Linked DNA regions of Pontimicrobium sp. SW4. The protein of the gene in region 1 interacts with the protein of each later gene in a pairwise test. Links are inferred from orthologs where the notes say so. Each region holds a gene or a part of one and is shown on either strand. Other genes may lie near its edges.

Evidence for each region. The genes of interacting proteins can lie anywhere in the genome.
Region 2: the proteins of pepE (region 1) and pepT interact in binary tests that used the Escherichia coli proteins (3 or more experiments, as listed by UniProt). The link is inferred for Pontimicrobium sp. SW4 from one-to-one orthologs.

Annotation. Positions count from the first base shown.
Region 1 is NZ_CP157199.1:529,160-536,719, reverse strand. The notes cover bases 1,925-4,767. They hold pepE (dipeptidase PepE), read left to right. Parts: upstream 1,925-2,913; coding sequence 2,914-3,621; downstream 3,622-4,767. Other genes in these bases: ABGB03_RS02490 (M48 family metalloprotease), read left to right, coding at 4,362-4,767; ABGB03_RS02495 (GNAT family N-acetyltransferase), read right to left, coding at 3,788-4,213; ABGB03_RS02510 (carboxypeptidase-like regulatory domain-containing protein), read right to left, coding at 2,013-2,813; ABGB03_RS02515 (hypothetical protein), read right to left, coding at 1,925-2,026. In the rest of the region: ABGB03_RS02525 (M1 family metallopeptidase), read right to left, coding at 1-479; ABGB03_RS02520 (DUF6702 family protein), read right to left, coding at 633-1,136; more of ABGB03_RS02515, read right to left, coding at 1,229-1,924; more of ABGB03_RS02490, read left to right, coding at 4,768-5,135; gpmI (2,3-bisphosphoglycerate-independent phosphoglycerate mutase), read left to right, coding at 5,218-6,735; ABGB03_RS02480 (hydrolase), read left to right, coding at 6,754-7,164; ABGB03_RS02475 (acetyl-CoA hydrolase/transferase C-terminal domain-containing protein), read right to left, coding at 7,165-7,560. UniProt on the Escherichia coli protein: Hydrolyzes dipeptides containing N-terminal aspartate residues. May play a role in allowing the cell to use peptide aspartate to spare carbon otherwise required for the synthesis of the aspartate family of amino acids.
Region 2 is NZ_CP157199.1:839,732-845,064, reverse strand. The notes cover bases 1-2,975. They hold pepT (peptidase T), read left to right. Parts: upstream 1-854; coding sequence 855-2,096; downstream 2,097-2,975. Other genes in these bases: ABGB03_RS03950 (YdeI/OmpD-associated family protein), read left to right, coding at 2,193-2,789; ABGB03_RS03960 (quinone-dependent dihydroorotate dehydrogenase), read right to left, coding at 1-743. Outside these bases: ABGB03_RS03940 (DUF1573 domain-containing protein), read right to left, coding at 3,122-3,658; transcription antitermination factor NusB, read right to left, coding at 3,751-4,695; ABGB03_RS03930 (Glu/Leu/Phe/Val dehydrogenase), read right to left, coding at 4,804-5,333. UniProt on the Escherichia coli protein: Cleaves the N-terminal amino acid of tripeptides.

The DNA of each region.
Region 1 (7,560 bases):
GGCTTACCATTAACATCACTAACCTGTTCTATATTAAAACCTCCATCAAAAGATTCTTCCATATAGTTTTTAGAAAAATTAGCAGCTGGCTGAAGTTTTTGAGTGCCACCACTTTCAATTAAAGGTGTTTTTGAATCTTTAGCCCTCATGTTTTGGTCTAATTGTACCCATAAAAACTTTAATTGATCTGGCGAATTATTTGTGTAAGTAATCGTTTCGAAACCTGATAATTTAGCGTTATCATCATCCAATTTAATATTCATTTTATAATCAGCTTGTTGCTGATAATACGCAGGACCTGGAGCTCCAGATCCTGTTCTGAACATATTAGGAGTCGCAAATTCATCATACAATTGTCTAAATTTGTTGATGTTCACGTGACCTGGTTTACGCTCAGGTTTTTCTTGTTCTTGCTCTTGCGCAAAAGCTCCTACAGATACGAATAAAGCAGAAAGTAGGAAACATTTAAGTTTTTTCATTAGTAAATATTTAATTATTTTAAAAAGATTAGAAATTATAAACCCTTAGTCTAGTTGTAGAAAACATGTACTTGATATGGCATTATAAATTACTATAGTTGGTTACAAATTCTAATTGCTGAAATTAACAAATTTTAAGTAATTTTTAACCTTTTAATTAAAGTTTAACACTCCTTTATCATTTTGCTGTATGAGTATAAAACTCTTATTTTTAGAATTGATTTTTGTCTTGACCAAATTTTGTTGTTCATCGAAAACATCAAAGAGAACTTGGTTAACAATTTCGAAATTGCTTATAGCAGAAACGTCTGTTATTTCTAAATAGCAAAATAGAATATCATCATCATATTCTTTCCCTATAAATTCAAATTGTTGCAACTTGTTGTTTATTGTTATTTGTAGCTTACTACTTAAATATTTTTTAATATGAATATCAATTTGAGTCTCATCTTTACCTATATCTAACGTAATGTTTTCGTCATACCTTTCACGTAACATTTTTTCAAAATCGTCAATAAAAATTCTTGTTACTATTTGTACAGATTGTTGATCTTTCACATATTCAACTTCAGTTACACTTACATAATACTTATGCGTTACTGTAAATGACATTAAAGGTATTATTATTAAAAAAACCAATAATCTATTTATTTTCATAGCTATTTTCTTTTGAGTGTAGTTAACAAATGTACTTATTTTGTTTTATCATTTGTTAGTATTTGCAGTTCAAAAAGTGTTCCAAAAAGGAATTACTCGTCTTTTGTTTTTAAATTGGCTTTATAGCTAACTATTTTTTCTGCCAAAAATTCAAAAACTTCAATATCGCTTTTGTCTTTACAACGTTTTTCAAAATTTTCATCATCTGAACAGAAATAGAAAAAGTCTGCTCGCAAAGATTCGTCTAAAGGATAAGTCACAAAAAAATCTTTTGATAAATTCGCTTTTATTTTTTCTAAAAGAACATCACTATACTCTTTTCTTACACGCTCTTTAAGTTTTTTTGTTCTTCCAGTAATGCCGTTTAAAATTTTATTTAGGTTTAATCCAACACCTAAACCTATAGTTACATATTTTCCCGCATCAGCTTCGTGTAGCCTACGTTCACTTTGAGTTTTTGGTTTTCCAGTATAACCAGGTATTCCTAGATCATAAAAATTTAGTGGTCTTTCTGCATCCGAATTTTTTATATCAGAATCCAAACTTCCTGTAAGTATTTTGCCTACAAGAACTTCCCCCAGTTCATTAACCTTATCTTCTAAAAAAACCATCACTCTTTTTTTAGTAATAATTTCTGGTGATATAAAGACCGCTTTTAAATTATACTGTACTGATGAAAATACTAAAGTGTCTGATAATCTTACTTCAATAGTAAATGCTCCAAGTTTATTTGTAGTAGCAAATTTATTTGCTGATTTATTTATTACATGAATATTTTCCACATCAGAACCTCCTGCAACAACGCCTTCTATTTCAACTGTTTGCGAATATATTGAAAAAGAAATGAGACCAAATAAAACAACTAAAAAACTGACTTTAGTTTTTACCATATTTAACTTTTAAAAACTGTTTCTCTTGTTCTTTCATAAAGGTTATAAACTCAAGTTCTTTATTTGAATTAAGTAAAGAGTAGTCAAAACTATTCTCTTCAACATAGTAGACAAATTCTATTATATCTTTATCCTTAAGACTAAGCATATCAGCAAGATGTTCCTTAGAATAAATCTCTAGAATTCTTCTCTTTTTATAATTAGGAACTTCTTCTTTAGTTTTTTTTGATTTAAAAATTGGTATTAATAGCTTACCAAAAACATTTACAACATCAATTCCATTAACAAGTTTGTTTTCGTTCATGGCTATATTTTCAATTTCACTAAGGTGGTCGGCTGTAAATTCAAATTTATCAAGATTCCCCAAACCAAAATACAATGCATCTAAGTTAGGATTCATTAATTCAATATTACTAGTATCAAAAGCTAAATCACCTGTTAAATTATATGGCAAAATAAGGACTTGATCAAGTTTATTAATCTGTTCAATCAAAAACACACTAATCTGATTTGCATCAATCATTTGTTGAGTTATTACAACCGCAAAATCTTTAAATTGTAATGCTGAAAACTCAATACGATCATTTAAAGCTACTTCAATAGTAAACTTTCCTTCCTTATCCGTAACCGTTCCTTTTCCTGAAGAACTATTAAACACTGTTACGCCTTCTTTATCATTTCTATCAACATAAATAGTGCCTTTTACCTCAATACGATTGTCATTTTGAGAAAAAACAACTGTGCTTGTTAAGCATATTAGCAGTAAGACAATTAGGTTAGTTTTCATGTGTTAAAGGAAGTGATTACTTATCTTAATTAAATGTAAATAGCTTTTAAACTTTTGTTAAATAATGCATTTACATAAATTTACGACATTATTTAGCCAAATGAAAAAAATTCTTATAGCCAGCACTTCAACCGTACATGGAAGCGGTTTTTTAGATTATTTATTGTCAGATTTAAAAGAGCTTTTTAAAGACACTACCGAAATACTATTTATTCCGTATGCAAGACCAGGTGGTGTTTCTCATAAAGATTATACTAGAAAAGCTCAAGATGCTTTTGTCAAAATAAATAAAACCGTAAAAGGTATACATGAGTTTGCAAACCCTGAGGATGCTATAAATAATGCAAAAGGTATTTTTGTTGGTGGTGGTAATACATTTGTATTAGTTAATCAGCTATATAAAAATAGCTTAATAACACCGCTCCAAAAAGCAGTTATAAATGGCACACCTTACTTAGGAACTAGCGCAGGAAGCAATATTTGTGGCTTAACTATAAATACCACTAATGATATGCCTATTGTATATCCTCCAAGCTTCAAAGCATTAGGATTAGTGCCTTTTAATATAAATCCGCACTATTTAGATCCTGATCCATCAAGTACTCACATGGGAGAAACTAGAGAAACAAGGATTCAAGAGTTTCATCAATTCAATACACAACCTGTTATTGGTTTAAGAGAAGGTAGCTTTTTAAAAGTTACAAATGAAGATATTATTTTAAAAGGGAATTTATCGGCAAGAATATTTTTGCATGAAAAACTACCTTACGAAATAGCTACAAATTCTAGTCTTAATTTTTTGAAGTAAATAAATCTATAAAAAAAGCTTCACATAATTGTGAAGCTTTTTTGAGCGGGAGACCGGGTTCGAACCGGCGACATTCAGCTTGGAAGGCTGACGCTCTACCAACTGAGCTACTCCCGCAATATTGAGGTCAAATATATATAATCTATTTGTTTAGTTAAAGCAAAAATTACAATTTCTTCGTAAAATGATATCCTAAAATTTTAAACCCTAAATTGTAATAAAATTTATGAGAAGGATGATTAGTTACATAGGTATTTAGCTCTATTTCTTCACATCCTTTGTTTTTTACATACTTATAAATCCATTTAAAAAATAAATCTCCAAGACCTTTACCTCTATACTTTTCGTCAATAAAAAGATGATCTATCTCAACACTTTTACCCGAATAATGCCTTGTACAAAACCACATACCACATATGCCAATTAACTCATTACCATTATAAATTCCAGCGCACTCATAATTTTGTGTAAACATTTCCGAAAAACGTTTTTGTAAAACGTCATTTGTAAACTTTCTATTAGTAAATTTTTGCATCAATGGTAGTATAGCATGAATATTATTCGCCGATACCAATTTAAAATCGTAAGACATGATTTGATTTATTTAAAAGTCAATCAAATATAATTTTAAAAACGTGACATTTTTTAATTTATGTGTCAATTAATTATAGAGCATTAGACTAATTATTTAAATTTCTATAAACTTTTGTAAATTTAAAACACTAAAAAAAAACACTAACATGAGAGGAGGAAATCGTAAAGTAAGATTATTAATTGGAGCAGGAATAGTACTGTTTGCTGTCATCAAATATTGTTCAAGTGCTGAGACTAATCCTTATACTGGCGAAAAACAACATATTGCTTTAAATGAAGAACAAGAAATAGCCATGGGTTTACAAGCAGCTCCACAAATGGCACAACAACACGGAGGTTTATATCCAAACGAGAACTACCAAGCATTTGTAGACCAAGTTGGAAACCGTTTAGTAGATAATAGTATTGCTAAACAAACTGGTTATAAGTACGACTTCCATTTATTAGCCGACAAAAACACCATTAATGCTTTTGCCCTTCCTGGAGGTCAAATCTTTATTACTTATGCTCTTTTTTCTAAGCTTGAAAATGAAGACCAATTGGCTGGTGTTTTAGGTCATGAAATTGGTCATGTAGTTGGTAGGCATTCTGCAGAAAGAATGGCAAACCAAGGCTTAATGCAAGGTATTCTAAATGGTGTTGCAGTAGGCATAGATCCAAATACAGCGCAAGGTGCTGCTGCTATCGCACAAATGGTTAACATGAGTTATGGTAGAGATGATGAATTACAAAGCGATGATCTAGGTGTGAAATTTATGATGAAATCTAACTATAACCCTGAAGAAATGATAGGCGTTATGGAAATACTAAAAGCAGCCGCAGGACCAAATAGAACTCCAGAGCGTATGAGTACTCATCCTGACCCAGAAAATCGCGTAGAAAAAATTAAGGAAGCGATTGAAAAATACAAAAATCAATAGCACAAATGTTATAGCATTTTATTAATAAATCCTGCTAATTAGCAGGATTTTGTTTTTATCTTTGACTTGTAATTTTCGCGAAATGAACAAAAAAGTAATCTTGATGATTTTGGATGGTTGGGGAAAATCCCCAGATCCAAAAGTATCAGCCATTGAACATGCCGACACACCCTTTATAGATAATCTTTATACAAAATATCCAAGTGCAAGTTTACGTACTGACGGATTACATGTTGGTTTACCAGAAGGTCAAATGGGAAATAGCGAAGTAGGACATATGAATCTTGGCGCTGGACGTATTGTATATCAAGATTTAGTTAAAGTAAATCTAGCTGTAAAAAACAAAACACTACAAAACGAACCAACTCTAGTTGAAGCTTTTAATTATGCAAAAAAACATAATAAAAAAGTTCATTTTTTAGGACTTGTTAGTGATGGAGGTGTACATTCTCATATTAATCATTTATTTGGACTTATAGATGCTGCCAATGAATTTGGTTTAGAGAATACATTTGTTCATGCTTTTACTGATGGTCGTGATGTAGACCCAAAATCTGGTTATGGTTTTATTACTGAACTAGAAAAACATATTGAGAATACACCAACCAAACTTGCATCTGTCACTGGGCGTTATTATGCCATGGATAGAGACAAACGTTGGGAACGTATTAAACTGGCTTACGATGCTTTAGTTAACGGAAAAGGAGAACATTCAGAAAATATTCCTAAGTCAATTCGTAAAAGTTATGAAAACGATATTACTGATGAATTTCTAAGACCAATTATTAAAGTAGATAATAACAACGAGCCAATTTCTACTATTTCAGAAAAGGATGTTATTATTTTCTTTAATTTCAGAACTGATCGTGGCAGACAACTTACACAAGCTTTGACACAGGAAGATTTTCATGAGTATAATATGCATAAATTACAACTACATTATGTGACACTTACTAACTATGATGAAACTTTTAAAGGTATTTATGTGATTTTCAACAAAGATAATCTTAAAGACACCTTAGGAGAAGTATTAGAAAAGCATAACAAAACCCAGATTAGAATTGCTGAAACCGAAAAATACCCACATGTTACTTTTTTCTTTTCTGGAGGAAGAGAAGAGCCTTTTAAAGGTGAGCAACGAATTTTATGTAATTCGCCTAAAGTAGCAACCTACGATTTAAAACCAGAAATGAGCGCCTATGAACTAACGGATGTTTTAGTTCCAGAATTAAAAAAAGGGAAGACTGATTTTGTCTGCTTAAATTTTGCAAATGGAGACATGGTAGGTCATACAGGTGTTATGGAAGCTGCTATTAAAGCTTGTGAAGCTGTAGACACATGTGTTGAAAGAATTATTACAACAGCCTTAGAAAATAATTATACAACCATCCTTATTGCCGATCATGGGAATTGCGAAACAATGATTAATCCTGATGGCTCACCACATACAGCTCATACGACCAACCCTGTTCCAATTATTTTAATTGACAAAAACATAAAAACTATAAAAAATGGTATTTTAGGTGACATTGCTCCTACTATTTTAGAACTTATCGGCATCGAAAAACCTAAAGTAATGACACAAAATTCATTACTTTAGTGAAAATTTTTAGTGTTAATGAAACTATATAATCGCTTAACAATTGCTATAGATTTTGATGGAACCATCGTTGATGATGATTACCCAGGAATTGGTAAACCAAGAATTTTTGCATTCGAAACCTTAAAAAAATTGCAAGAAGATGGTCATCGATTAATTTTATGGACTTATAGAAGTAGTTTAAAATTAGAAGATGCCGTTAAGTTTTGTAAAGAAAACGGTATTGAGTTTTATGCAGTAAATAAAAGTTTCCCTGAAGAGCAATTCGATTATACCAAAAGCCGTAAAATCCATGCTGATGTTTTTATTGATGATCGTAATCTTGGAGGCATATTAGGTTGGGGCGAGATTTACCAAAAACTTACTAATAAATCCCCAGAATTTCCAAATTCTAAAAAGAGAAAAGGTTTTTTTGACTTTTTCAGATAATTAGTCTCTTATTAGATCAAAATATTGTTTATCAATTGATTCTCTATGGTCTGGGTGTGCAATATTCACTAGTGCTTTAACACGTTCTTTTATAGTTCTTCCGTAAAGATTAGCAATACCATATTCAGTCACAACATAATGCACATGAGATCTGGTAGTTACAACTCCAGCACCAGGTTTTAAAGATGGTACAATTCGGCTTACTCCCTTTTTTGTTGCTGATGGCAAAGCGATTATAGCTTTTCCTCCTTCACTTAAAGATGCTCCACGAATAAAGTCCATTTGACCGCCAACACCAGAATACATTTTTGCTCCAATAGAATCTGCACAAACTTGACCAGTAACATCTACTTCAATCGCAGAGTTTATAGCTACCATTTTAGGGTTTTGCTTGAT
Region 2 (5,333 bases), 310 kb from region 1 along the record:
GTATTTGAAGCTATCACACCATCTATTTTTGTTTCTGCGACCAAGTCTATAATTTCATCTAACTGAATATCATTTAAATCTGGAGCAATCTTTAATAAAATGGGCTTTTGTTTAGTGAAATTTTTATTTGCAGTTTGCACTTCTCCTATCAACTCCTCGAGGTAGTCTTTATCGGTTAGTTTAGCATGACTCCCAACATTAGGGCAACTTACATTAAGCACAAAATAGTCTACATAAGGATGGAGTGCATTAAAACATTCTAGGTAATCCTTAGTATAATCCTCAGGAAGTGTGTTGGTGTTTTTACCAATGTTTCCGCCTATAATAACTTTTCCTTTATTTTTCTTTAATTGAGTAATAGCAGCTTCAAGACCTTCATTATTAAATCCCATTCTATTAATAATGCCTTTATCTGCTTTTAGCCTAAACAACCTTTTTTTAGGGTTGCCTTCCTGCCCTTTAGGTGTAACAGTTCCAATTTCTATAAACCCAAAACCAAAATTAGCTAATTCATTATAGAGTATTGCATTTTTATCAAATCCCGCTGCTAAGCCTACAGGGTTTTTAAAGGTTAATCCAAATAGTTTTTGTTCAAGAGATACATCTTCAACTGTATAAAAAGCTTTGATAATTTTTGAGATAAAAGGAATTTTAGAACAGTTTTTAATGAATGAAAATGTAAAATGATGCACTTTTTCTGGATCGAAACAAAAAAGTAAAGGGCGAATCAGTAATTTATACATTATCTAGATTTTGACTGCAAAAATACATTAAATCTTAGCATAAAAAAAGAAACATTTTAAAGCTTGCCTCTTACAATATCGTTAGTTATTTTTGGATAAATCCAATACTAAATGCTAAATAAACAACACATTATAAACCGCTTTATAGGCTATGTGAAAATTGACACCGAAAGTGACCCAAAAAGTAGCACAACTCCTAGTACAAAAAAACAGTGGGATTTGGCCAATAAGTTATACGAGGAACTTATAGCAATTGGTATGACAGATGTGACCATAGATGAAAATGCATACATCATGGCTACTTTACCAAGTAATGTAAATCATGACGTACCAACTATTGGGTTTATTTCACATTTCGATACGTCACCAGATTTTACAGGAGCGAATGTAAACCCACAAATTATTGAAAACTATGATGGAGAAGACATTATTTTAAATGCAAATGAAAACATTATTTTATCTCCAGATTATTTTGAAGACTTATTACTCTACAAAGGACAAACACTTATCTCCACAGATGGAACTACCTTGCTAGGAGCCGATGATAAAGCTGGTATTTGTGAAATAGTAAGTGCTATGGAATACCTGATTCAACACCCAGAGATAAAACATGGCGACATTAAAGTTGGTTTTACACCAGATGAAGAAATTGGACGTGGTGCTCATAAATTTGATGTAAAAAAGTTTGGTGCAGATTGGGCTTATACTATGGATGGAAGTCAAGTAGGAGAACTAGAATACGAAAACTTTAATGCAGCTGAAGTAAAAGTAACTTTTAAAGGCAAAATTGTACATCCAGGATATGCTAAAGGCAAAATGATTAATTCTATACATTATGCAACGGAGTATATCAATGCCTTACCAAAGTTAGAGGTTCCTGAACATACTGAAGGTTATCAAGGTTTTTTTCATTTGCATGACATGCATGGAAACGTTGAAAAAACTGTTTTAGAATATATTATAAGAGACCACGACAAAGATAAATTTGAGGCACGTAAAGCATTAATGCAAAAAATTGCTAATGATTTTAACAACAAATACGAAAGCAAAATAGTAGTCATTGATATTAAAGATCAATACTATAATATGAAAGAAAAGGTAGAACCTGTTAAATATATTGTAGATATAGCCGAAGAAGCAATGCTACAATTAGGTATCACACCAATTATAAAAGCCATTAGAGGTGGTACAGATGGCTCACAATTAAGCTATATGGGCTTACCTTGTCCTAATATATTTGCTGGAGGACATAATTTTCATGGGCGTTATGAGTATGTTCCAGTAGAAAGTATATTAAAAGCAACTCAAGTAATTTGTAAAATTGCCGAACTTACACAAGAACGTTATAAGTAACTGCATAGCTTGACTTTCTCAAAAAAATAGTCGAAATTCGTTTAACATCTCATATAAACAATTGAAAAAGTTCATATCAAAGCATTAAACGAAATCATGAAAAAAGTACATTCCGTTGAAGAATACATTGAGACACACGAAAAATTTGGTGATGCCTTAACTTTACTTCGCAACCTAATAAATTCAACAGAGCTTAATGAAACTATAAAATGGAGCGCTCCTGTGTATGACCTAAATGGTAAAAATGTGGTTGGGTTAGGAGCTTTTAAAAACCATTTTGGTATTTGGTTTTTTAATGGTGTGTTTTTAAAAGACGAACAAAATTTATTAGTCAATGCACAAGAAAAAACCAAAGCCTTACGACAAATACGTTTTGAGTCTATAAATGGCATTAATAAAGATATTGTATTGGCTTATGTTAAAGAAGCTATAGAAAATCAAAAAGCTGGAAAACAAATAAAACCAGATAGAAGTAAAAAAGAAACAATTATTCCTCTAGAGTTACAAGCAGTGTTAGATAATAATAAGGAATTACACGTTTGTTTTAATGCATTATCGCCTTCTAAACAGCGTGAATATTGTGAACATATAGCAACTGCAAAACGAGAAGCAACAAAACTGAGTCGCATAGAAAAAATAACACCTATGATATTACAAGGTGTTGGTTTACATGATAAATATAAAAACTGCTAAATAAAAAAAGCAGCTCGTTGAGCTGCTTTTTATTTATTATTTTGCTGGTACATTGAGCTTCCTACTCATTTCCATGGAAATGGCCGAACGTTCAAATTTTATTTTCCCTGCCGAGGTTTCTATAATGCAAGAACCATCCTTATCGTTTAGTTCTATAACTTTACCGTGCATACCGCTTTTGGTAATGACTCTATCTCCTCGTTTAAGGTCTGCAGCAAACTTTTTTTTCTTGTTTAGCACGTTTCATCTGTGGTGCAATCATAAAGAAATACACAACAGCAAACATGAGTATAAAAGGTGCAAATTGCCCTAATCCATCCATTTAATATAAATTAATCGTGGTTATGTCCTTCGTGACCTGGTTGTGTACTAGATTTTACCTGAGTAGTAGCTACACTAGGTAATCCATTTGCAGCAGGTCCTCCTTTAATAAAAGCCTTAATTTTTACAGCTTCTGTACCACTTTCAGTATTAGCAGTTACAGTAACTGTTTTTGAAGTACTACTTCCTGGTGAACCTTTTCCATTAAACTGAACAGTGAACTTTGCAGAAGCCCCTGGTGCTAATGGCTCTTTACTCCAATCTTGAGGAACTGTACAACCACAAGTACTCTTAATATCAGTAATTACTAATGGTGCTTTACCTGTATTAGTATAATTAAATACCGTTTCTACTGGAGTTCCATTTTCAATTTCACCAAAATCGTGTTCTTTCTTATCGAAAGTTAATATTGGAAAATCTCCAACTACAGCATCTCTTTCAGCTGCTTGTGTTACGTTTTCTGCTTTAATTTTACTTGTTGCATCTTCCTTACAAGATGTAAATGCAACCATACACAAGGCACTTAAACTTAAAATTATTTTTTTCATAATTTTCATTTTTAATTGTCTATTCAAGATAAACATTTGGGTTATTTATTTGTTTTATAGGTTATTTCGGGCATAAATGTAATAAATTTTAATTAAATGAGTCCTCTACCTACTTTATTTAACGTTCCTTTATCACTATATTCCTTTACTAATTTATCCAAAATTCCATTTATAAACACACTACTTTTTGGTGTAGAATATTCCTTTGCAATCTCTAAATATTCATTAATTGTAACTTTAATTGGTATGGATGGAAATTTTTGAAACTCGCAAATAGCCATTTGTAGTAATACAAAATCAATATTTGCTATTCTGTCTTTATCCCAATTGGCTGTTCTCCCTTCAATCTCTTTGCTTAACGATGACAAGTTTAAAATAGTTTTATTTAATAAATCGTTTGCAAACTCTTTATCTTCATGGTCTTTAACCAGTTTTGGAAGGAAATGACTTTGAGAAATTTGCGGATTTGTCTTTCTAAGTAACTTAACTATTGTTGTATTAATTACTGGTAAATCATCTAACCAAGTAATATTTTTATCTTCCAAATAATTATATAGCTTCTCGTTTGGTGCAATAATTTCTTTAAAAACATCAATTATAAACGACTTATCTTCTTTAAAAGTTGATGTTTTTGTTGCCATATAGTCTTTATACAAATCACTTTTAGAAAGTGATTTGAAAATTACATCAACGTATTCGCTATCCAACTTCCAATTATCAACTTTTCTAGTTTCAAGCGTTTCTTTTAATAAAGTATTCTCTTTTAATAAAAGTAGTAATTCATTATTAATAAACTTTCTACTAGGGTTTTTCTCCTCTGCTGTAGCTAAATGTTTTTTTTGAGATTTAGTAAGGTGGTCTTCTGCTTTTGCTTGTATCTCAATTAATAAAGAAAGGATTAAAAGATATAAGTTGTACATATTTTCCATACTTTGGTTTAAAAACCTTTGGTTTATTTTTAAATCATCACTTTCATTACCTCGAAATGCATATATCACTTGCATTACTTTTATACGAACATGTCTTCTATTAAGCATATTAAAGAACTTTTTTAATTCTAAAGAATTATTTTGTTTTAAAATTAAGGAGGCAAAAGATAATTATCTTTTGCCTCGCAAAAATAGTATTATTTTAAAAAGAAGGTTCTATTTTGAAGTTTCTTTTTTTCTTGTAGCAATCCTTTCTCTTGCAATATCCAAAGCAGCCTGATTAGTAGTAATACTACTGTCTTTTGCTTTCTCTAATATTTGAAGTGTTGTATTATAAATATTTTCAGTTTTTCTAAGAATCTCTTTTTTGCCATAATTCTCTAATTCAGCATATACATTAATAATCCCTCCTGCATTTATTAAAAAATCTGGTGCATAAACAATACCTCTTTTCTGAAGAATAGCACCATGTTTATCCTCAACAGCTAATTGGTTATTTGCTGCTCCAGCAATTACTTGAGCTTTTAGCTTGTAAATAGTATCGTCATTTACAGTAGCTCCTAATGCGCAAGGCGCATAAATGTCCATAGCTTCACTATAAACATCATTACCAGTATAAATAGTAGCTCCATATTTTGAGCTTACTTCTTGTAAACGGTCTTCATTAATATCGGCAATAACGACTTTAGCTCCTTCATTTGTTAAATGTTCTACTAAAGATTCACCAACATGACCAATTCCTTGTA